Regions from separate parts of the Enterococcus mundtii genome, predicted to be linked through region 2. Evidence: riboswitches for the same ligand, from Rfam matches in the RefSeq annotation. Region 2 holds a riboswitch; the other holds the start of a gene.
What was found. Region 2 has a riboswitch for FMN ahead of EM4838_RS04945 (ECF transporter S component). Riboswitches for the same ligand answer to the same signal wherever they lie in the genome.
Positions count from the first base shown of each region.

Region 1: linked by a shared signal. The riboswitch ahead of ribD (bifunctional diaminohydroxyphosphoribosylaminopyrimidine deaminase/5-amino-6-(5-phosphoribosylamino)uracil reductase RibD) and the one ahead of EM4838_RS04945 (ECF transporter S component) in region 2 are both predicted to bind FMN.

Region 1 covers NZ_CP018062.1:55,936-60,400, forward strand. Annotated here, with positions in the region: gene EM4838_RS15950 (recombinase family protein) at 1-318, opposite strand, end outside; FMN riboswitch at 585-718, shown strand; gene ribD (bifunctional diaminohydroxyphosphoribosylaminopyrimidine deaminase/5-amino-6-(5-phosphoribosylamino)uracil reductase RibD) at 828-1,901, shown strand; gene EM4838_RS15960 (riboflavin synthase) at 1,886-2,506, shown strand; gene EM4838_RS15965 (bifunctional 3,4-dihydroxy-2-butanone-4-phosphate synthase/GTP cyclohydrolase II) at 2,503-3,678, shown strand; gene ribH (6,7-dimethyl-8-ribityllumazine synthase) at 3,697-4,158, shown strand.
Region 2 covers NZ_CP018061.1:980,981-1,001,325, forward strand. Annotated here, with positions in the region: gene mprF (bifunctional lysylphosphatidylglycerol flippase/synthetase MprF) at 1-267, opposite strand, end outside; gene EM4838_RS04875 (alpha/beta fold hydrolase) at 291-1,007, opposite strand; gene EM4838_RS04880 (lysozyme family protein) at 1,218-1,847, shown strand; gene EM4838_RS04885 (DUF368 domain-containing protein) at 1,950-2,786, shown strand; gene EM4838_RS04890 (cation-translocating P-type ATPase) at 3,035-5,404, shown strand; gene dnaG (DNA primase) at 5,573-7,414, shown strand; gene rpoD (RNA polymerase sigma factor RpoD) at 7,438-8,547, shown strand; gene EM4838_RS04905 (cell division site-positioning protein MapZ family protein) at 8,839-10,899, shown strand; gene EM4838_RS04910 (CvfB family protein) at 11,187-12,050, shown strand; gene fur (ferric iron uptake transcriptional regulator) at 12,156-12,629, shown strand; gene xerD (site-specific tyrosine recombinase XerD) at 12,726-13,613, shown strand; gene EM4838_RS04925 (GNAT family N-acetyltransferase) at 13,633-14,001, shown strand; gene EM4838_RS04930 (segregation/condensation protein A) at 13,998-14,768, shown strand; gene scpB (SMC-Scp complex subunit ScpB) at 14,752-15,327, shown strand; gene EM4838_RS04940 (pseudouridine synthase) at 15,327-16,043, shown strand; FMN riboswitch at 16,128-16,250, shown strand; gene EM4838_RS04945 (ECF transporter S component) at 16,378-16,989, shown strand; gene EM4838_RS04950 (YfcC family protein) at 17,545-19,068, shown strand; gene EM4838_RS04955 (M20 family metallopeptidase) at 19,445-20,345, shown strand, end outside.

The DNA of each region.
Region 1 (4,465 bases), on a different replicon from region 2:
TCCGGTAGAGCTAGATTTGTCCATTGTGATATTTTCTTGAAGACTATGAAAACTCACACCACGTTCATTCAAACGATTGACGATCGAAATCAGATCTTCCATATTTCTTCCCAGCCGATCCAAACGCCAAACTACGAGAGTATCTCCAGAACGAACAAAATCGATGGCCATGTCCAATCCTGGTCGATTACTTTTTGCTCCACTCATATGATCGGTGAAAATCTTCTCACAACCAAATTTGTTTAAACTATCTTTTTGTAAATCTAAATTTTGTAATCCAGTGGATACTCGGGCATATCCTATTTTCAAAAAAATCACTCCTAACTAAAATCTATTGTAACATAACTTTCTCCATATAGATTAATTGAACATAGATTTTGATATGGGTTTATGAACACTAAAAGTATAGAGAAATTTAAATTTAAGGTAAAAAAATAAAATGTCCAGAAACGGACCATTTTCTGGACACGATATTCTTATTTTATTTATACGTTCAACATTAATGCAATGCTTACGTTCATACTACGTTTTACTTTTTTAGGTTGACACATTTGAGATTTAAGAATATACTCTAAACGAATTAAATATTTCTTCGGGGCAGGGTGTAATTCCCGACCGACGGTGACGAGTTTACTCGAAGTCCGTGACCCACATTTTTGTGGTTGAGCTAGTGAAAATCTGGCACCGACAGTTAAAGTCTGGATGGGAGAAGAAAAATCGACTGAAGATCGGTTTTATTTGTATTAAAATCGATTATCTTTAGGTTTATTTAGTTATGCCCTGTGATTAATTTCGCAGGGCATTTTTTGTTGAAAGGGGGAATTGATATGCACCAGTCTTTCATGCTAGCTGCGATTGAAGAGGCAAAAAAAGGAAAGGGAAACACCTTTACCAATCCATTAGTTGGCGCTGCGATTGTCAAAGAAGGAAAGCTAATTTCACTAGGTGCGCATTTACATTATGGCGAGGCTCACGCTGAAGTAAATGCTATTCAAAATTGTGGTTCCCCCGAAGAACTGTTTGATTCAACTTTATATGTTACTTTAGAACCTTGTAACCACCAAGGAAAGCAGTCACCTTGTACGCAAGCCATTGTCCAGTCTGGTATCACAACGGTAGTCATAGGGCAACTTGATCCAAATCCTTTAGTAGCAGGAAAAGGCAGAAAATTTTTACAAAAGCATGGAATCAAAGTAATTGTAGGTGTCGAAGAAGAGACATGTAAAGGACTGAATCCTTTTTATAACCATTTTTTTGAAATGGATCGTCCCTATATCATATTGAAACAAGCCGTTACACTAGATGGGAAAATTTCTATAAAGAAAGATTCTCGGTACTCAATCACGGGCTCAGAGTCAATCTCAAGAGTACGCAAAGAGCGAGGAGAATATCAAGGAATCGTTGTGGGGAGCGAAACCGTTCTAGTTGATGACCCTCGTTTGTTACCTGATGCCGAAACTAGCTTTTCACCAGTGCGCATTGTTTTGGATCGTAGAGGACGGATCCTTAAAAATCCTAAACTCGATCTTTTTCAAACGACAACAAGTCCGGTCTGGATATTTACGGAAAATTCTAAGCTAAAGGAACGATTTCCTCATGTAACCATTTTTTATACACCTAAGTTTTCTTTTACGTTCTTTATTGAGACCATGAGAAAGAAAGGTATTCAGTCGTTGTATGTAGAAGGTGGAGCGAAAATCCATGATGCTTTTTTAGCAGAAAGTCTCTGGGATGAAGTCATCAGTTATATCGCACCCAAACTTTTTGGTGGAAAAAGTCCGATGTCCTTTCATAGTGAACGTTTAGTTTCTAAAGAACAACAATTAGCATTTTTGGAAGTTGAACAGCTTGGAGAAGACATTCGAGTTAGGGGGAAACGAAAGCAATGTTCACAGGATTAATCATTGAACAAGGAACAGTCAAAGAAATTAGACGAAGCCAACAAATGATCCAACTTACTTTTCAAGCTTCCAACAGTGTCCTACGTGATTACAAAATTGGAGATAGTATGGCAGTTAATGGGGTATGTTTAACTGCTATTGAGACTTCAAGTACTTTTTTTAGAGCTGAAATAATGCCTGAAACCTTTAAACGGACCACTATCTCCACCTTAAAAGTTGGAGATAGGGTAAATTTAGAACGAGCAGTTTCCATGATGCAACGCTTTGAAGGTCATTTTGTTGCGGGACATATTGATACTGTTACAAGGTTGATCAAGAAAATAGAGAATCAAAACGCATTAGTTTTGACATTTGCTTACCCAACTAAATATGCAGGTGAAATCATTCCACAAGGATCAATTGCAATTAATGGAGTAAGTTTAACCGTTACGGATACAACAATAGCAAGCTTTTCAGTTAGTCTGATTCCACATTCCAAATCTTTGACAAATCTGGGGAATTTAGGTGTGGGACATCTTGTGAATATAGAAACGGATATCATTGGAAAATATGTAAAGGCACAGAGAAATAAATTTGAGATGTACAAGGAGAAGGACTTACTATGAGTAATATTACTGAGGCAATAAAGACTTTGAAAAAGGGGGGGCTAATCATTGTAGCTGATGATGAAGATAGAGAATCAGAAGGAGATTTGGTTGGTTTAGCCGAATATGTCACACCTGAGGCGGTTAATTTCATGACCAAATTTGGTCGAGGATTAATCTGTGCGCCAATATCGAAGAAGATTGCGCAACACTTATCTTTAGAAGAAATGACAACTCATAATACGGATGCGTTTGGTACAGCTTTTACGATTAGTGTGGATCATAAACATACAAAGACGGGTATTTCAGCATTTGATCGAGCTACTTCCATTAAAGCATTGGCTGATCCTCATTCGAAATCAAGTGATTTTCTTAGACCAGGTCATATTTTTCCTTTGATTAGTGTAGAGGGTGGAACGCTTATACGTCGAGGACACACCGAAGCTGCAATTGATTTAGCCAAATTAGCTAATAGTATAGAGGCCGCTTATATTTGTGAGATCCTGAAAGAGGACGGCACGATGGCAAGGATGAAAGATCTGATACGTTTATCTGAAGAATGGCAATTACCCTTGATCACTATTGATGAGTTGGTAAATTTTTTAGAAGAAAGTAGTCATATAACAGTAAATTTACCGACAGATTATGGTGATTTCAAATTGACTATTTATGAAGATGGAGACAAAATGGAGCATTTATTGCTAACAAAAGGAGATATTCAAAATAGTCAGTCACCTACATTAGTCCGTGTTCATTCAGAATGTTTAACTGGTGATGTCTTTGGTTCTCATCGTTGCGATTGTGGTGAACAGTTACATGAAGCAATGAGAATGATTGCAGAAGAGGGTACTGGAGCTATTCTTTATCTTCGTCAAGAAGGTCGTGGGATCGGATTGAGAAATAAGTTAAAAGCTTATCAATTGCAAGAACAAGGATTTGATACTTATGAAGCAAATATTGAATTGGGCTTTGCTCCGGATGAACGGGATTATCATTTTGCAGCAGACATTTTAAAATCAATTGGTACAACTTCTATTCGGTTACTTACAAACAATCCCGATAAAGTAACAGAGTTACAACGAGATGGAATTACGATTGTAGAAAGAGTATCAATTGAAACCTTTCCACAAAAGGAAAACCAAGCCTATTTAAAAACAAAAAAAGATAAGTTTAATCATTATTTATCAGTATAAAAATAAAGGAGTAAAGACATGACGATTTATGAGGGAAATTATTCTACAAAGGATCTTCGAATAGGAATAGTAGTCGCGCGATTTAATGAATTTATCAATCAAAAATTGTTGCAAGGAGCATTGGACAATTTAAAAAGACATGGTGTGAAAGAAGAGCAAATTGATATTTATTGGGTACCGGGAGCTTTTGAAATTCCCTTTATCACCAAAAAACTTAGCAAAAAGGATAGTTATGATGGATTGATTACGTTAGGGACGGTTATCAGAGGAGCAACTACTCATTATGAATTGGTTTCCAATGAGGTAGCCAAAGGAGTCGCACATATTAACCTAGAGTCCAATATTCCAGTGATGTTTGGTGTATTAACCACAGAAACTATTGAGCAAGCAATTGAAAGAGCAGGTACGAAAGCAGGGAATAAAGGTAGTGAAGCTGCTCAAGGGTTAATTGAGATGATCTCTCTTTCACAACAAATTTAAGAATTATTATTTTTTGAATATGATGATTTTACTGCGGATCTACTAACTTTCAGTTTACTAAATATATTAAAAGCGGTTGTTGCTATCAAAAATACCTGTCAGGATAACTCTTGTCAGGTATTTTTGATAAGTAAAATGGTTACGTAGGTAATAATAATTTGTGTAATATTTTGCCTCTAAAAAAATGACATCTAGATTTTTTTGCGATACGCTTTTGTCTATTTAGGGTACACCGTAAAAAGACACTCTTGGGAAAAGCAAAATTGATAGCATTTTTCTATTTATTTAGCATATATTTATATCATTA
Region 2 (20,345 bases):
ATATAATGGCTTTTGCTTTTGATTTAGTAACTTGTTGAAAATCAAATCATATCCAATCATGGGTAGAATAGAAATCAACCCAATCAAAAACATGACACCAATTTTCCAGAGTGGGATCGTGGAAAATGTTTGAGCTAGTTGGTCCGCAGATAACAAAGTACTGATTGTCATCAATTCACGAATAATAATCACTAATACAGAAATCAAAAAAATCGTTTTGATAAGTCTCAAGTGGCTTTTGAACCACTGAATGATTGGCTTGAACAAAAAATCACCTACTATTTTCAAATTTATTTTGTCAAGAAGTCTAAAACTTCTTGATTGAAGCGTTCTGGGTTTTGGCGAGCTAATTGGTGTCCTTGTCCTGTGACGAGAACAAATGAAGCATTAGGGATCGTTTTCGCTAAATAAAGCGAATGTTTCAGTTTGATGACATCTTTTTTACCGACGATGATCAGTGTTGGGCAATTGATTTTTTCTAAATGTTCTGTCGTGAGGCCAATATCATGAAGCAATAAATCGATGACCAATAAATGCTGACGTAAATGTGGCTGGAACAGTGCGCGCAACCAAACAAAGAAATAGTGAAAAGCACTGAGTAGTCGTGAGGACCAGAGAACCCCATTCAACCGTGTATTACCCGAATTTAAAATCAAGCGATTGACCCTATCTGGATAATTGCTTGAAAAAACTAAGGCAAGATTGGCTCCATCACTAAATCCCAAGATATTCGCTTGTGAGATTTGTTCCAGCAGCATGACTGTCAATAAATCATCTGCCATCAAACGAAAATTCAATGTTCCTGCTTGATTTGTCGATTGTCCATGCCCGCGACTATCGATGAGATAAATCGTAAAGTATTGTTCTAAAACGGGCACTTGTTCTGAAAAGAAATCACCGCTCCCGTCATTTCCATGAAGTAGCAAGAGGGGAAATCCATGTCCACTTTTTTCATAATAGATGTCAGTACCATCTGCCATTTTTGCAAATTTCTTTTCTCTTTTCACATTTATCACCTACTATTTTGAATTATAACGCTCTTTATCTATTTTAGAAATCGAAACTCTATAAAACGAACGATCATTTTCGTAAGATGAAAGGGAAAATGAAACATTCATTTTTTATTAAATTAAATAAGAAAAAACAGAGAAAAAATAGCCAAGAATGAAAAGAAATAGTAAGATAAAAAAAGATGTCAAATAGCTAGGTGGGTTTGGATGAAGAAAAAAAGAAAATCAATCTCCCGTATGATCGTAGGTCTATTTGTCTTCACGATTCTGGCAACGATTCTTTTTCTATTCGGTAGAACATATCAATCGATCAAGCGTGTAGAAAATTATCAGCCAGAGATTTCGTCAGCATTAGAAAAGTATCAAATGCAAGAACATGAGAATCTAGTGAAGGCAATCATACTTACTGAATCAAGAGGAAATGGTGTCGATTTGATGCAAAGTTCGGAAAGTGCCTATGGACAGATGGGGGCGATCACGACACAAGAAGGAAGTATTGACCAAGGAGTCAAATACCTCTCAGAGATGATAGCTGAGGCGAAAGCATTAGGTTGCGATCTGGCGACAGCGATCCAAGCGTACAATTTTGGCAAAGACTATATTGCTTACGTCAACGAAAGAGGCGGGAAGAACACGGTCCGTTTAGCCGAAGAGTATTCTAGGGATGTGTTGAGTCCGCTTTTAGGCAATGACAACAAAAAAACCTATCGCTATTGGCGAATCCAGTCATTATTGTATAATGGTGGGTATTTATACCATAATGGTGGTAATATGTTTTATGCAGATGTAGTGAAGATGAACCAACAGTTTCTTGAATGGTATGAAAATATTTTTTAAGCCTGTTGGATCGAACCAACTGCAAATCAAAGCAAGACGAATAATGAATACAATGAATGGAAAGAAGGAGTGCTTGGACGAGTGGAAGAAAATCAAAAAGTAATGGAGAAAAGAGAGAATACAACGAAAGATTGGGGATTAAGATTTTTCAAAGGAATGTTTATCGGCTCAGGATTTATCTTGCCGGGAGTGAGCGGAGGAGCTTTAGCAGCAGTATTTGGAATGTATGAGCGGCTGATTTCTTTCTTAGCACATATCACTAGAAACTTTAAAGAAAACGTCTTATTCTTTTTACCAGTCGGCTTAGGTGGTGTCACTGGCGTATTCTTGCTGTCTTTTTTAGTCAGTTTTTTACTAGGGGCCTATGAAACAACGATTTTGTGGTTCTTTGTGGGATGTATTGCTGGAACGGTGCCCGCTTTATGGAAAGAGTCAGGGAAAAAAGGCCGAAACAATACAGATCTCATTATTATGGTTGTGACATTTATTTTAGGTTATCTTTTCTTGTTATATGGTGCCCGTTTATTTGATGGGCAAGTAGAACAAAATGTCTATACCTGGATGATGGCAGGCGGTTTGATTGGTCTCGGAATGATCGTTCCTGGATTAAGTCCGTCGAATTTTTTAGTTTACATGGGACTGTATAAAGCGATGGCTGATGGATTTAAAGAAGTGCGTTTAGAAGTGATCATTCCTATTGCAATCGGCGGAATCGTGTGTGTACTAGGTCTTTCCAAAGTAATGGATTTTATTTTCTCAAAAGCTTATAGCAAATTATTCCATTTTATTCTAGGCATTGTTTTTGCATCCACGATCATGATCATTCCTACAAATTATAGTGGACTTGGCATTTTAGGTATCTTGGCATGTCCAGTGTTATTCATTGCTGGTGCTGCACTAGGCTGGTGGATGAGCCGATTAGAAGAGCAGTATAAGTAGAAGAAGCACAAGAAGAAAAGTCACGTGATCGTTGTATTCAATCAGCCACGTTCTTGATAGATGGTTCGAAGAAACGATTCTCTTCTGTGATTTTTCTAGGTGAAGTATATGGTGAGATAGAAAAATAGAAAACAGATCCGCTGTTTTTTGATTTTTCTATCTTTTTTTAAAATAAAAAAAACGAGTTGTTTTTAATCGTAGAAACAGCTAGACTAATTGAAGTGATTATTTTTGAAAGTTGGCGTGATATGGAAATGAAAGAATTAAAGGGACTTACAGAAAATGAAGTGAGACAAAGACGTGCCTCTGGTCAACAGAATGATTACCAAGAGGATGCTACAAAAAGTACGAAACAAATTTTTAGCGATAATATTTTAACATTATTCAATTTTTTGAACTTAGGAATAGGACTCTGCTTATTACTAGTTGGTGCTTATTCAAATATGGCTTACTTAGCAATTATTTTTGTAAATATCACCATGGGGATCTATCAGGAAATCCATGCGCGTAATCTTGTGCGCCGATTATCAATCGTCTCCCAGGCGGAAGTAACCGTCATTCGTGATGGGAAAGAACAGATGATCGCAACGAAAGAACTAGTTTTAGGCGATCTTGTCAAAATCGGTGCGGGTGAACAGATTCCTTCAGACTTGCAAGTGATCAGTGGTCGGGCAGAGGCAAATGAAGCTTTACTGACCGGTGAATCTGATTTGATCGTCAAAGAGTCAGGAGCAGAATTGCTTTCTGGTAGTTACCTGACTAGTGGCTCTGTCTTTGCTACAGTTGTCCGTGTTGGGGCAGATAATTATGCTGTCCGCTTGACCAACGAAGCAAAAACACACAAGGAAATTCATTCGGAACTTGTGGAATCGATCCGCAAAGTATCTAAGTTTACAAGTTTTGTGATCATTCCTTTAGGGATCATCTTATTCTTGGAAGCTTTGTTCATTCGAAATGCGTCGATCCAACTATCAGTCGTTGCTTCTGCGGCGGCCTTACTGGGAATGTTACCAAAAGGATTAGTGTTATTGATCAGTATCGCATTGACGACTGGTGTAACGAAACTAGCGAAGAAACGAATCTTAGTCCAAGATATGTATTCTATCGAAACACTGGCACATGTAGATACATTATGTCTTGATAAAACAGGGACGATCACCGAAGGAAAAATGAGCATCCAACGAGTCGAACCCTTAAATAAAACCTATGAAAAAATGATTCCAACCATTATGGGAACATATTTAGCTGAAAGTAGCGATAACAATGTCACGATGCGTGCGTTGAGAGAGTATTTCGAGATTTCTAATCGTTACGATGTCGGAGAAAAATTAGCCTTTTCATCTGACCGCAAATGGGGCGCAATGGAATTTCCTGAACTAGGTGTAGTCTATGTCGGGGCTCCGGAACGGTTAGTGGCAGACGATCAGTTGCCGGAAAGTTTAGTGGAAGCCCAGGCCAACGGGTTTCGTGTATTGATGTTAGGTCTTGCTCCCAATCAAACGTTGTCTTCAGGCGATCCTCAAGGGGTTGAACCGATTGCTTTGTTTGAAATCGATGATCCTATCCGTAAAAACGCGCAAGAAACCTTAGCTTATCTACACGAAGAAGGGGTAGACTTGAAAGTGATTTCTGGAGACAATCCTTTTACGGTGTCCAATATTGCGCGACGTGCTGGTTTGCCCAACTATCAATCGTATGTTGATCTATCTGATTTGACAGAAGAAGCAGAAGTCAGAAAAGCGGCGCATCAATATACAGTTTTTGGGCGAGTGAGTCCGCAACAAAAGAAACTCTTAGTCAACGAACTGAAAGCAAGTGGAGGAACAGTTGCAATGACTGGAGATGGCGTAAACGATGTATTGGCTTTACGTGAAGCCGATTGTAGTATTGCGATGGCAGAAGGAGACGGAGCGACACGACAAATTGCTAATCTTGTCTTGTTAGATTCTGATTTTACGACATTGCCCGAGGTATTGTTTGAGGGACGCCGAGTCGTGAATAACGTAACGAAAGTTTCAGGTATTTTCTTTATTAAAACAATCTATTCATTTATCTTATCGATTTTATGTGCAGTGACGGCTATCGGATTCCCATTTATCCCGATCCAGATCACGTTGATCGATCTTGCTATCGAAGGGTATCCCTCTTTCTTCTTATCATTTGAGAATGATAAACGAAAAGTCGATTATCGCTATCTGCCTACTGCGCTAGTCAATGCATTACCTAATGCATTGCTTGTTGCTTTCAATACTGTGGCGATCTACCTGATCGGTCACAACCAAGGTTGGACATCTGGTGAAACAACGACATTGATGTATTATTTATTGATTGGGATCAGCTGTCTGGCAGTGATCAAAGCCTGCTTGCCATTCAATCCATTACGGATTTTCTTAGCAGTTACCACAGTGGTCGGTATTTATGTTGCTGCGATGCTTTTCCATCATATATTAGAAGTCAATCTTGGGTTAGGAAATACTTGGCCATATTTTGTTGGCTTTATGGTTTTGAATGTATTATTACGTTTAGGATATTGGAAATTAGGCATACAAAACAAATTATTGAATAAAGTAAATGCAAATAAAACTCCTCATACTCAAATGGAAGAAAATGTCATATAATCCAGTATCTATCACTTGAAAAAGTATAGGAATATGGTACAATGAAACATGTATAATTGTGTCCTTTAAAATCGCACTGATTTTCGTTAGTGCGATTTTTTACCGGTTATTCTCCTGAAATGTCTTGTCGATGAGTATGAGATATCAACTAATGCAGGGGGTGAGAATATGGCTCAAAGGATCCCTCAAGAGACCATTGAGACGATTCGTAATCAAACGAATATCGTTGAGGTGATTGGGCAATACGTCCAGTTGAAAAAATCTGGGAAGAATTATTTAGGTCTCTGCCCTTTCCATGAAGAACGTACTCCTTCATTTTCGGTGGCGGAAGATAAGCAGATTTTCCATTGCTTTGGTTGTGGAAAAGGTGGGAATGTCTTTACGTTTCTTCAAGAATTGGAAGGTCTGTCTTTTCCAGAAGCAGTAGTCAAGGTCGCTGATTTAGAACAGATCCAACTCGAAGATCAGTGGCGACAACAAACGTCAACTGCTCAAACCGGAGATTCAGCTACTGGTAAATTGATTGCGGCTCATGAAAAAGCAGTAGAAGTTTATCATCACATGTTGTTGCACACAAAAGTAGGTGAGCCAGCGTTAAATTATTTACTCGAACGCGGTCTGACCACCGAGTTGATCGAAGAATTCAAGATCGGTTTTTCGCCAAATGAACGCTCATTTTTACAACAAGTATTCCAAAATGAAGACTATTCTGAGGAAGTATTCCAGCAGTCCGGCTTGTTTGTGACCCATGATGATGGACGGATGTCGGATCGTTTTTATCAACGGATCATGTTTCCTCTTCGTAATGGTCAAGGTCGGACGATCGGGTTTTCTGGTCGTTACTTGGCTGGTGAACACGATACAAAAGATCAACCAAAATATTTGAACAGTCCTGAAACGGATCTGTTCAACAAAAGACAAGTCTTATTCAACTTAGACAAAGCACGTAGTGAGATCCGCAAGTCGGGTGAAATCTTACTATTCGAAGGGTTTATGGATGTTATCGCTGCATGGCAAGCGGGTGTCAAGACTGGTTTAGCCTCCATGGGAACAAGTCTCACGACTCAACAGATTCAGCAGATGGAAAAACTGACAAAAGAATTAGTGTTTTGTTATGATGGTGACCGTGCGGGAGTAGAAGCTACGAACCGAGGCATCGAGCTATTGCGTCAAAATAGTCGAATGCAATTATCTGTCGTAGCGATCCCAGAAAAACTCGATCCAGATGAGTACTTGAGAAAGTATGGGGAAGATGCTTTTCAAGAATTAGTTTTACACGGACGAGAAACCATTTTTGCTTTTAAATCGCGTTATTTGAAGCAAGAAAAAAATCTGGAAAATGAAAAAGATAAAATTGAATATCTTGAAGCGGTACTAAGTGAATTGAGTAAAGTTGTTTCGCCAATCGAACAAGACATGTATTTAACGCAGTTATCAGCAGAATTTCAGCTGAGTCGAGAAACGATGCAAAAACAAATACGTGATCTGCGCCGAAAGAATCAACCAACCAAGCAAGAACAAGCTCAACCAACGACAGAGCAGGTGTCCGTAAAATCTGGAACGATCAGACAAAAACGTCCACTATCTCAGGTTGAAAAAGCAGAACAAATGCTATTGTATCGCGCGTTCAAAGAACTTGCTGTGCGTAATCTACTCAAGGAACAAGGGGTTCAATTTATTCATGATACTTATGCAGAAATCTATTTTTTATTTGATGCGTTTGTATCTCAAAATGGAGAATTCAAACTTGCGGAGTTTTTAGACTTCTTGCAAGATGAAAATTTAAGGCGGATAGTGGTCGAGATCGAATACATGCGAATGGCGGAAGAAAGTACGCCGCGTGAGATCCAAGACTTACTGAGAGTGATCAGTAAATCGGGCTTAGCTGAAGAAATCATAACAAAAAAACAGATGCAGCAAGAAGCACGACGTACCGGGAACAAACAGTTAGAATTGGAATTGACGATTGAGATCATTAATTTAACGAAACAGTTAAAACAAGCCGAATAGCTACTTAAAGGGGGCCTTCTTTTATGGCAAATGGAACAGATGTTAAAAAATATGAAGCAGCAGTGGCAGCGTTCATTAAAGAAAATAAACCAAAAGGGCAAGTGATTTATGATGATCTATCAAATAAACTTGCGACACCATTCACTTTAAATGCAGATGAGATGGATAAGTTGATCCAAAAAGTAGAGGACGCAGGTATCAGCGTCGTTGACGAGAATGGTGAACCATCGATCCACAGTCTGAAAAGTGCTGAGAAAAAAGCAGAACAAGCTAAAACAGAAGATCTTTCTGCACCAACAGGCGTCAAAATCAATGATCCTGTTCGGATGTACCTCAAAGAAATTGGCCGCGTCTCCCTTTTAACTGCAGAAGAAGAAGTAGCATTAGCATTGAAGATCGAAGAAGGTGACCAAGAAGCGAAACAACGCTTGGCTGAAGCCAACCTTCGTTTAGTTGTAAGTATTGCCAAAAGATATGTGGGTCGTGGGATGCAATTTTTAGATTTGATCCAAGAAGGAAATATGGGATTGATGAAAGCTGTTGAAAAATTTGACTACCGTAAAGGGTTCAAATTTTCTACCTACGCAACTTGGTGGATCCGTCAAGCGATCACACGTGCAATTGCTGACCAAGCCCGCACGATTCGTATTCCAGTGCATATGGTAGAAACCATCAATAAATTGATCCGTATTCAACGTCAATTACTACAAGACTTAGGAAGAGAACCAACGCCTGAAGAAATCGGTGCTGAAATGGATCTTCCTACAGAAAAAGTACGCGAAATCTTAAAAATCGCTCAAGAACCTGTCTCATTAGAAACACCAATCGGTGAAGAAGATGATTCGCATTTAGGTGATTTTATCGAGGACCAAGAAGCAACTAGTCCTGCGGAACATGCAGCGTATGAATTACTGAAAGAGCAATTAGAAGATGTCTTAGATACTTTGACAGATCGTGAAGAAAACGTCTTACGTTTGCGTTTTGGCTTAGATGATGGCCGTACACGTACGTTGGAAGAAGTAGGTAAAGTCTTCGGCGTGACTCGTGAACGTATTCGACAAATCGAAGCAAAAGCATTAAGAAAACTTCGCCACCCATCACGCTCAAAACAATTGAAAGATTTCTTGGAATAATCAAGAAATAATTTTTTAAACGAAAAAAACAGATCATTTTTCTTGAATGATAGAAAACCCTCAAAGTAGGAGATCTCTCCAGCTATTGAGGGTTTGTTTTTTATCAAATGATTCAACTGGTTTTCAACAAAGGATCGTTTAAACAGAGTAGTTCATTACGGTCGTTATTTATTTTTTACTGAAGGACTTATTTGTTTTTTTATAAAATCCTTAGGATATCCTATTGGCGTGTGGATTAGATTATGGTAGATTTAATGGTAGCGAAAACCTAGTAAAGGAGCCGATCGCTAAGTGATAAAAAAATGTCCAAAATGTGGATCAGAAAAAATCAAAGATCAATCAAAATGTCCAGAATGTGACTTTGAACCACAACAAGATGAACTAACACAATTACCGCAAACAGATGACAATCAATCGTTAGACGAAACAGCTGAGGAAGTTTATCCAGACAGTATCGTGAATGATCCAATCGAATGGTCAGAACTAAAAGATCTACCATTGGAATCTGTCATGGAGTTGTTTGACTCAAGTGACACGAGCACTGAGTCAAAGGATGATCAAGTAGATAAAAAAGAAAATACCAATCTTGGCAAAGAAAAAACAGAGACAGATCACTCTGCTACCTCTGAGCAAAGAGAAAAAGCGCAGCAGAAAAAACGAGTAGCTGAATTAAAAGAAGCAGTAAACAATGAAGAAGAAAATTCCATTCTAGCTGCTTACATCAAGGCGCATCGTGAAGATACGACTGAAGAACACGCAAAAGAGCTGCTTAGAATGATCGAAACGGCGGCAGCAACGGGTGAGGATTCAGTCGACATTCGCTTGTCGGAAAATACAACGGAGCAAGTTTCTCCTGAAAAATCTCAAGAGGATGCAATAAAAGAGTCACCAGTGGAAAAACCAACAGAAGAAACGATCATTGAAGATACTGTGGTCGAAGATTCTTCAACAAGTACAGAAGAACAAGTAGACGTAATTACAAATATAGAAGAAACTGCCCCAGTTTCTACGGAAGAACCTGTAGAGCCGACTGAACCGATCGAAGAGGAAAGTTCTAAGGTTGAGAGTACGAAAGCTGCTTCAACAGATGCACCGCAACCAAAAGAAGCTCCTGAAACAACTGAACTGGTGGAAACACAGCCGGAACAGACAAAGGTTGAGGAACAAGAAACAAGCAATGCGTCCATCAAAAAAGAAGAATTGCCAAATGATCGAGGATCAAAGAAATCCAAAAAAAGATTATACCTGACGAGTGCGGCAGTGCTTTTACTTGGTGCAGGTGGTTGGATGTATTATGATCATCAGCAAAAAGTCCAAGCAGAAATCGCAGCTGAAACCCAACGTAAACAAGATAAAATGGCTGAATTACAATCAGATTTAGCTGCGTTTTATTTAGATGATGATGAACAGTTCATTCGTACAAGTATGATCAATCAAGACTTGTCAAAATTAAGGGCATCATTGAATGAGGTCAAAGATGAAAAAGGTTATGCAGATCTGGAAAAAACCTTTGAAGATATCCAATCAAAGATCAAACAGATCCAAACGGTCAATGAATGGTTTGTTACACCAGTTATCGCAGATGATCAACTGATCGCAGAACCCAAATTGAAAGCTGACCAAGCAATCCAAAGTTTTGAAACAGAAGATACAGCATTTGGTCAATTGATCGACAAAGCGACAAATGAAGCAACCAAACAGTATCAACAACTTCAAACAGCAAAAGAAAAAACTGCTGTGATCTATGCAGATGGTCAAGTAAAAGATTCAGCAACGAAAGAGCAGTACGAGACAGCAAAAGTAGAAGTGGCGAAAGTAAAAAATGCAGAATTAGTCAAAGCACTTGCGACTGAATTGGATAAAGTCGATGAAGCTTTGACGAAAAAAGAAGAAGCGAAGAAAGCAGAAGAGGCGAAGAAAGCCGAAGAAGCGAAGAAAGCCGAAGAAGCGAAACAAGCGCAGGCACAGGCTGAAGCACAAGCACAAGCACAAGCAGAGGCAGCTGCTCAACAAACTGAGTCGACACAGACAACGCCAGCGACAAATTCCGCAAACCGTCCAATCATGGAAACAAGAGCCAGTGATGTCGCAGATGCATCTAATCCTGCTTGGGATTGGGCGCCAGGAGTCAAAGAAAGTGTGATCGCAACAAGTATTGCACGAGGATATATCGTTGAAGGTGGTTATCGATTAGAGAAAGCTCGCATCGAAAACGGTGAAGGTTACTACAACCTTTATGCGACTTCAACTAAATCGTCATTGATGAGTGGCATCGGCGAAAGTGCACTACCATTTTATATCGTCACGATCAATTGTAAAACTGGTTGGTTTGGTGGGAACGGTAGCAACTAGATGATTGTTAGTTTGCTTTAGTATGACATAGAGTTCTATCAACCTAATTTACTATTCCCTCAAAGCGAAACAACAATGGTCCACAAACAATTTTTCTTTCTATCATAACGTCAAGAATAGGCCTTAGAATCCAAAAATATGAGGATATTTTTGGGTTTTATGGCCTATTTCAGTTGAACGCTTGCGTCTCAACCTTTTATAGAGAATCTCTATCCATAAACCTGTCGTTATGTTATGATAGCAAAGAAATGTTGGAATACAAAGGCCTTTTAGAAAAGGAGAAAAAGATGAACGAATTATTAGCAAATGTCTTTACCGCAATGGTGATTGACGAAAATGAAAAAAATTATTTTGTCCAGAAAAATGGACAAACTTTCCGTTTAAGTAAAGAGGAAGGGGAGCATACGATCGGCGAAGCAGTCGAAGGGTTTGGTTACCAGAATCAAAAACAAGAAAATCGTTTTACAACGGTGATCCCGAAGAGTCGCATCGGACATTATGCCTTTGGAACAGTCACTTCTTCAAGAAAAGATCTAGGTGTCTTTGTTGATATTGGTTTACCGGATAAAGATTTTGTTGTTTCACTGGATGAGCTACCTACAATGACTGAGTTGTGGCCTAAAAAAGGTGATCAGTTGATGATCGCTTTACGTGTCGACGCGAAAGATCGCATTTGGGGAAGTTTAGCAGAAGAAAGAATCTTCAAATCACTAAGTAAGCAAGGTTCAGAAGAATTGAAAAATAAAAACATCTCAGGAATCGCTTATCGTTTGAAGCTGACGGGAACGTATTTGCTGACGGATGATTTTTATATTGGGTTCATCCATCCTTCAGAACGTTACCGCGAACCACGTTTAGGTGAAAAAGTAGAAGGACGCGTAGTTGGGGCTAGACCTGATGGTGTGTTGAATATCTCTTTGAAACCACGTGCACATGAAACGATTTCTGATGATGCACAAATGATCTTAACGATTTTAGAACGTTCGGCAGATCAACAAATCGCATTCACTGACAAATCAGATCCAGATGAGATCATGCGTGCGTTTGGAATCAGTAAAGGAGCATTTAAGCGTGCGATTGGTAATTTATTGAAACAAGGATTGATCAAACAAGAGGATGGCGTGACGAAATTAGCAAAAAAATCTAATTGAGAATGACTTGCATGTTTTTCTCGTCTAGCTTATAATAATTTTAATCTAGAACGGTTGATTAGATATCTTAATTATAATCATTATAAATTGTTGGGGTTGAGAAAAATGGGCATGAATACAATGTCAGTAATGAAAAAAACAAAACAACAGCTACATGAATCTGGGTTTAAACTGACCCCACAACGCGAAGCAACCTTGCTCGTCCTCTTAGAGAACGAAAAAGAACACTTGTCAGCAGAAGAAGTTTTCTTTCTAGTCAAAAAGAAAAACTCTGAGATTGGTTTGGCCACCGTTTATCGGACGTTGGAGATTCTAACGGATCTAAAAGTCATCGACAAAGTCAGCTTCAATGATGGTGTGGCTCGGTATGATCTGCGAAAAGAAGGAGCCAAACATTTTCATCATCATCTCCTGTGCTTAGATTGTGGAACGATCGAGGAAGTCGAAGAAGATCTGCTAAGTGAAGTTGAACAAGTGATCGAACAGCGTTACCACTTTTTTGTCAAAGATCATCGTTTGACCTTTCATGGTATCTGCCAAGAATGCTATAATAAGAAAAAAGAAAGAAAGACCGTCTGAATTGATAGACGGCTTTTTCTTTGAAGTGTCTACGAAAAAATAGACTACCGAAACCAAAGGCTATCTGATATGATAAAGAAGCATGAGGTGAGAATGATGGAAGAAGAAATCAATGAATATCTTCGCTATTTAAGTATCGAGCGTGGATTATCGTTCAATACTCGAAAAAGTTATGAACGAGACTTGAATCAATACTTGCACTATCTGAAAGAACACGAGATAACCTCTTGGCAAACAATTGATCGATTTGTCGTCATCCAATACTTAGAAACGTTGCATGCGGAAAATAAGGCTTCTGCAACGATTACACGTATGATCACAAGTTTAAGAAAATTCCATCAATTTTTGCGACAAGAACGGTATACAGAACAAGATCCAATGCAACATATCGAGACACCGAAGAAAGCCCAAAAGTTGCCAAGTACGTTGTCTTTAAAGGAAGTAGAACGACTGATCGAAACACCTGATACATCGAAAAATTTAGGGATCAGAGATCGCGCTATTTTAGAAGTCATGTATGCAACAGGGATGCGTGTGAGTGAGTTAGTCGGACTGAAGTTAGGCGATTTGCACTTGTCTTTAGGGCTGGTCCAAACCTTAGGTAAAGGAGATAAAGAACGAATCATCCCTTTAGGCGATTATGCGATTCAATGGTTAGAACGTTATTTGGATGAGGTTCGTCCTTTACTAGTCAAAAATCCATCTGAAACCCACGTTTTTTTGAATCATCATGGTTCAGGTCTCTCTCGACAAGGAATATGGAAAAATTTAAAACAACTTGTTCGAGAAGCAGGGATCTACAAAGACGTGACCCCTCATACATTGAGGCATAGTTTTGCGACACATTTACTAGAGAATGGGGCGGATTTACGTACCGTTCAAGAACTATTAGGTCATGCAGATATTTCAACGACACAGATCTATACACATATCACGAAAAAAAGAATGACAGATGTCTACAAGCAGCATTTCCCAAGGGCTTAGTTTATAGGATGGTGAGAAAATGTTAACACATTATCGAAAAGAAAACCGAAAAATCGCGATGGGACTATTGAGCTTTCATAAAAAGTTAAATGCAGAATCAAGTTTACTAAAAGAGATCGATACGTATGAATCTGCTGAGGATTATGAACTTTTTTTCTATACACCTGAAGATTCTACAAATATCCAAGGAGTCATTGGTGTTCATTGGAATGATAAAGATCAGATGACGATTCACGATATTTCGTTGAATCCTTCCTACCGGGGGGAGAATATCGGGTTTCAAATGTTGAATGAATTGCAAGCAAAATACCCTGATGTGTTGATCCATCCAACGGATATCACAGAAGCTTATTTAAGTAGATGGATCAAGGAAAATAAGAAAGAGTGAATGATGTGACAGAAATCAATATCAAATTAGATGTCTTTGAAGGTCCATTAGATTTACTCCTTCATCTGATCCAAGATATGTCGATCGATATTTACGATATCCCGATCGCCACTATCACGGAACAATACATGAACTATATCCATACGATGAAGACGCTTGAGTTAGCTGTGGCAGGAGAATATCTCGTCATGGCGGCAACACTGATGGCAATCAAAAGCAAGACTTTATTGCCTATCCAAGAAGTGAGCAATGACGAAGAAGAATTTTGGGAAGAAGATCCTCGTGACGAATTAGTTAATCAGCTGTTAGAATACCGCAAATTCAAATATGCAGCAGAGAAGCTTACTGAAAAGGCAGAAGAACGTAGTTTGTATTTCACAAAAGAACCTTCTGCAATCGATGAGTTATTGGGTCAAGAAAAACCATTGAAGCGTGGACAAGTGAAAAAAATCGATTTATTTCAAGCCATGCAGAAAATTTTAGAACGAAAGAAATTTGCCCAAAAAGAAGAAAAAACGATCGCACCTGATGATGCGACAATCGAAGAACGAATGACATTTATCCAACAGCGCATCGTCTCTCAAAAAAATGGCTGTTTGTTCGAATCTTTTTTTGAAACGCCTTCTAGAAACGAAGTCGTCACAACATTTTTGGCGATCCTCGAATTGATGAAAAATGGACAGATCGTGGCTCAGCAAGAAAAAAATTATGAATCAATCATGCTTTATCCAGCAGTAGGAGATACACAACATGACGAAATTAAGTGAACTTGAAGCAATCTTATTTATAGTAGGAGAAGAAGGAACGACAATTGAAGAATTGAGTGCCTTACTGACCTATACACGAGAAGAAACGACTGCTTTAGTGGCAGAGTTGGCAGCTAGTTATGAAGCAAATGACAACACAGCGTTACATCTTTTTGAAACAGAAAAACAACTCGTGCTGACTACCAAAAAGGAGTTAGCGCCGATCGTCAAAAGATACGCGCAAGGGACATCGAATACCTTGTCACAAGCGGCAGTCGAAACACTAGCAATCATTGCATATAAGCAACCGATCACTAGAAGTGAGGTTGAGTTGATTCGTGGTGTTCAAGTTTCTGGCGCGATCCAACGCTTGACTGCACACCAACTGATCGAAGAAAAAGGGCGAGTCGATGGACCAGGTCGTCCGATCCTTTACGGGACCACAAGTCATTTTTTAGATTATTTTGGTCTGAGATCGCTAAATGAGTTACCCGATATTCAAGATATCGAACGTTCACTGGAAGAAGACGCACCCCTTGATTTATTTTTTGATGGCGTGCATGAAGGAGAAAACATATAATGGAAAGATTACAAAAAGTAATTGCTCACGCAGGAATTACCTCTCGCCGTAAAGCCGAAGAATATATTTTGGCTGGTCGAGTAAAAGTAAATGGTCAAGTCGTCAAAGAACTTGGCGTAAAAGTTGGCAAACACGATACAGTGGAAGTCGACCAAGTGCCGATCTATCAAGAAGAATATGGCTACTATTTACTTTATAAGCCAAAAGGGGTCATTTCTGCTGTAGCAGATGACAAGGGCCGGAAAGTAGTGACATACCTATTACCAATGGTCAAAGAGCGCATCTATCCAGTTGGACGACTAGATTATGATACTTCTGGCATACTTTTATTGACGAATGATGGTGATTTTGCGCAACGATTGACGCATCCAAAGCATGAAGTTGATAAAGTATATGTTGCCAAAGTCAAAGGGATCGCCACTAAGTCAGCGCTGAATCCATTGACAAAAGGAATCAAAATTGAAGGAAAGAAAACGTCACCTGCAAAGTATGCAATTTTATCTGTTGATCCTCATACGAATCATAGTATCGTAGAATTAACGATCCATGAAGGCCGTAACCACCAAGTAAAAAACATGCTACAAGCCGTCGGGTTACCTGTGCAAAAATTAAAACGAGAAAAATATGGCGAATTGACCTTGCAAGGTTTACGTCCTGGTGAGTATCGTGAGCTGAATAAAAAAGAAATCAGTCAGTTATTGAATCAATCAAAATAAATAACTTACTTTTTGTAAGGTTAAATACCTTGCTTTTTTGTTATGAAATAAGTATAATAAAAAGGTAAACAAAAATTAGATATGGTTCGTCTTCAGGGGCAGGGTGAAATTCCCGACCGGTGGTTATAGTCCACGACCTACTTTTGCGAGTAGCTGAATCGGTGAAATTCCGATACCGACAGTAAAGTCTGGATAAAGAAGATAGAGCTTATTTGGCATACGTATGTACAAATGACTCTAACTCTATTTTCCCCTGCGAAAATAGAGTTTTTTTGTTTGTGTTTACGTGGTTGAATAGTTCGCTGAAGAGGAATCCCAACAGGAGGATTTCAACATGAAGAACACCAGAGTACAAAAAATGGTTGCGGTCGCATTATTTGCTGCAATCGGATTGGTTTTGCAATTTTTCTCATTTCCAATCATGCCAACATTTAGCTTTTTGAAAATCGATTTTAGTGATATCCCAGTTTTGATCAGCATGTTTTTATTTGGTCCGTTAGCGGGGATCGTTACCGCGTTTTTACGTTCGATCTTACATTTGATCATGACCGGTTTTAGTCCGGAGAATCTAGTTGGCGACGTCGCTAGTTTCTTTTCAACAGCGGTCTTTACTTTACCGATTTTCTACATCTTCAAAAGAAACAAATACCAAAAAGGAAAAAATCAAATTTTAGGCGTGATCAGTGGAACACTTGCACTAACCATTTTCATGAGTATTGCGAACTATTTTGTGATCACACCTCTTTATTTAACATTTTTAGGCCTTAACGCAACCCAAATGTTAGGTATGCCACTGGCAAATTACATTTTGATCGGTATCGTACCTTTTAACTTGATCAAAGGATTTATCGTTAGTGTGGCATTCCTTGTCTTACACGCCAAACTACTGCCTTGGTTGAGCAGAAAACAACACCAGTTAGAAAAACGACATAGCGTGGTAAAATAAAAGTAAACGACTCTTTTTTAAAAAAACTACGATATATTATAATATAGAAAATACAAGTAAACTTGAAAGTAGTAGTTCCTACTTTCAAGTTTTTTTTTATTAAAAAGGGCATTTCCAGTTATTTATATAGAGCCTAGATAGTTTTTTGGGATGATAACAAATGACCAATCATAGGTATTCTTATAGCTAACACATATTTTTTTAAAGTTTTTCTTAATATTTTGTTATGAAAAAAAATTCAATAACCGACATTGTGTAAGCGTTTTATAAATCGTGTCTGAGTATTTTTTGCCTTTTTGTATAAAAATGTATTTTATGCGTTTTAACGTGAAATTCTTCTCCTTTTGTTTGTTAGATGGACCTGATATAATAGACGACGGAAACGCTACAATTGGTATGAATAAAGCATTTCAATTAAATAATCAAAGGAGGGACAATAAACGAGGGTTTTGAATAAAATTTATCGAATCTACTAGTTATTATTTTTGTTCTTATCATCTTTTTGATAAAATACCGATGTGTCAAAGATTTTTGAAACAAGAAAGGAAGAAGAAAATGGAACAAACAACGAAGAAGAAATTTCAAATGCCTTCAGCGTACTCGGTCTTATTCATTATTATTGCCATTATCGCTGTACTTACATGGTTCATCCCAGCAGGACACTACAGTGTGGATGAAGCCGGTAATATCATTGCAGGGTCTTACGAAAGAGTCCAACAAAATCCACAAGGACTTTGGGATATCTTTATGGCTCCAGTCAACGGGATGTTGGGTGTACCAGCGGGTGAGTTAACGAAAGAAACACCTGCGGCAATTCCAATTTCATTCTTTATCTTAATTGTTGGTGGTTTCTTAGGAATTATCAATAAAACTGGCGCATTAGATGCTGGGATCGCAACTGTTGTGAAACGCTTCAAAGGGAAAGAAAAAATGTTGATTCCTGTATTGATGCTTTTATTCGCTTTAGGTGGATCAACTTATGGAATGGCGGAAGAAACGATTCCATTTTACGCATTATTGATTCCTGTTATGATGGCCGTTGGTTTTGATACTGTCACAGCAGTAGCCATCGTGTTGGTCGGATCTCAAGTGGGTTGTTTGGCATCAACAGTTAACCCATTTGCGACAGGAGTTGCATCACAAGCCGTTGGTATTTCAATGGGTGAAGGAATTGGGTTACGTTTCTTTATGTTCGTTGTCTTACTAACAATCTCTATTATTTATGTGTATCGCTATGCGTCGAAGATCGAAAAAGATCCAACCAAATCTTTAGTATATAATCAGCGCGAAGAAGACATGAAACACTTTGATATCGAAGCAATCAATCGTCAAGAAATGATCACGAAGAAACAAAAACATGTGAATGTATTGTTCTTCCTTACTTTTGGTATCATGATCATTAGTTTGATTCCGTGGACAACATTGAATGAAAACTTCACTATTTTTGAGTCATTGACAAATTGGTTAACTGGCCTACCTGTAATTGGAACTGTTTTAGGTAAAAACATGTTGCCTCTAGGCGATTGGTATTTCCCTGAAATCACAATGTTATTCTTAGTAATGTCAATCGTTGTGGCAATCACTTTTGGTATGAAAGAATCTGATTTTGTCAAAGAATTCTTAGCAGGTGCTTCAGACTTGATCGGTGTAGCAATCGTTGTCGCTGTTGCCCGTGGGATCCAAGTAGTGATGAACAACGGTCTGATCACAGATACGATCTTACATTGGGGAGAACAAGGATTAAGCTCATTATCATCAAGTGTCTTCTTGATCCTTACATTTATCTTCTATATCCCTATGTCATTCTTGATTCCATCAACTTCTGGCTTAGCAGCTGCTACAATGGGCATCATGGGACCAATGGGAGAATTTGCTGGTGTCGGTAAAGATCTAGTAATCACTGCTTACCAATCAGCATCTGGATTAGTGAACTTGATCACGCCAACTTCTGCTATCGTAATGGGTGCAATCGCCATTGCTCGCTTTGATATTTCCGTTTGGTGGAAATTCACTGGGAAGTTGATTGCCATCTTATTTGTTGCTATCTGTGTGATCTTAGGTGTAGCAGCAATGTTCTAATTCTAGACAAATGACAGCCAAAGTTCTATGATAAATGAAGAAACACTATCTATTGACTGAATAAAGAGATATGAATCCTTTATTCACCATGTACGATGTATCACTTGTATGTAAGAGATCGTCGGTAGAAACAAGACCTTTGAAAAAACGAGTTACTCTGTTGATGAAATGGTGACTGAAGAATCCAGCGCCAAGAAATAAGCGACAAAACCCGAAACTTGGATTTTGGGTTTTGTCGCTTATTTCCGAAGGCGTGGGCTTTTTCACAGAAAATTTCGTGAATAGTGTCCTATTGCACTCGAGCAGATGGACATGTGGATCAAAGTAGTATTTTCTGCCGTCATCTTTTTTTTAAAATAATGAGGAGGCAAAGTTGATGAAACAATTTGTAACAGAACAACATCATGAACAAGCATTAGAATCATTAAGTGAGTTGATCAGAATTCCTTCTGTGTTGGATGAATCTGATTCTGGAGAGGGACATCCTTTTGGGGAAAAAGTTGTAGAAGCTTTAGATAAAGTGTTAGAAATCAGTGAAGGATTAGGTTTCAAAACATTTAAAGATCCCGAAGGCTACTATGGTTATGCAGAAGTAGGCTCAGGAGACGAGTTATTTGGTATCTTATGCCATATGGACGTTGTCCCTGGAGGCGATGAAAAAAACTGGGAATCTAAACCTTTTGAGCCAACGATCAAAGATGGCTGGCTAGTTGGTCGTGGCTCTCAAGACGATAAAGGACCTTCGATTGCTGCGATGTATGCAGTGAAAGCATTGATGGATGCAGGGGTAGAATTTAATACGCGCATTCGTTTCATCTTCGGAACGGACGAAGAAAACCTTTGGCGTTGTTTAGATAAATACAATGAAAAAGAAGAAGGAATCACACAAGGCTTTGCGCCAGATGCAGAATTTCCTTTGATCTATGCAGAAAAAGGCTTGCTACAAGCTTACTTGACAGGTCCTGGCACAAATGAATTTTCTGTAAATGCTGGTGGGGCACTAAATGTAGTGCCGGATTCTGCACCATATTCGGGCGAAAAATTGGCAGAAGTAAAAGCAGCGTTAACGAAACACAACTTCGATTTTGAAGATCAAGGTAACTCGATCACAGTGCTAGGAAAAAGTATCCACGCAAAGGATGCCGCAGAAGGTGTCAATGCGATTTCTCGTTTAGCGATCGCTTTATCTGAAGTTTTTGATTTTGCGCCAATTAAGTTTTTAGGTGAATTAGTCCAAGAAAATGCGACTGGTGAAAAAGTAGTCGGAAAGACTGTTG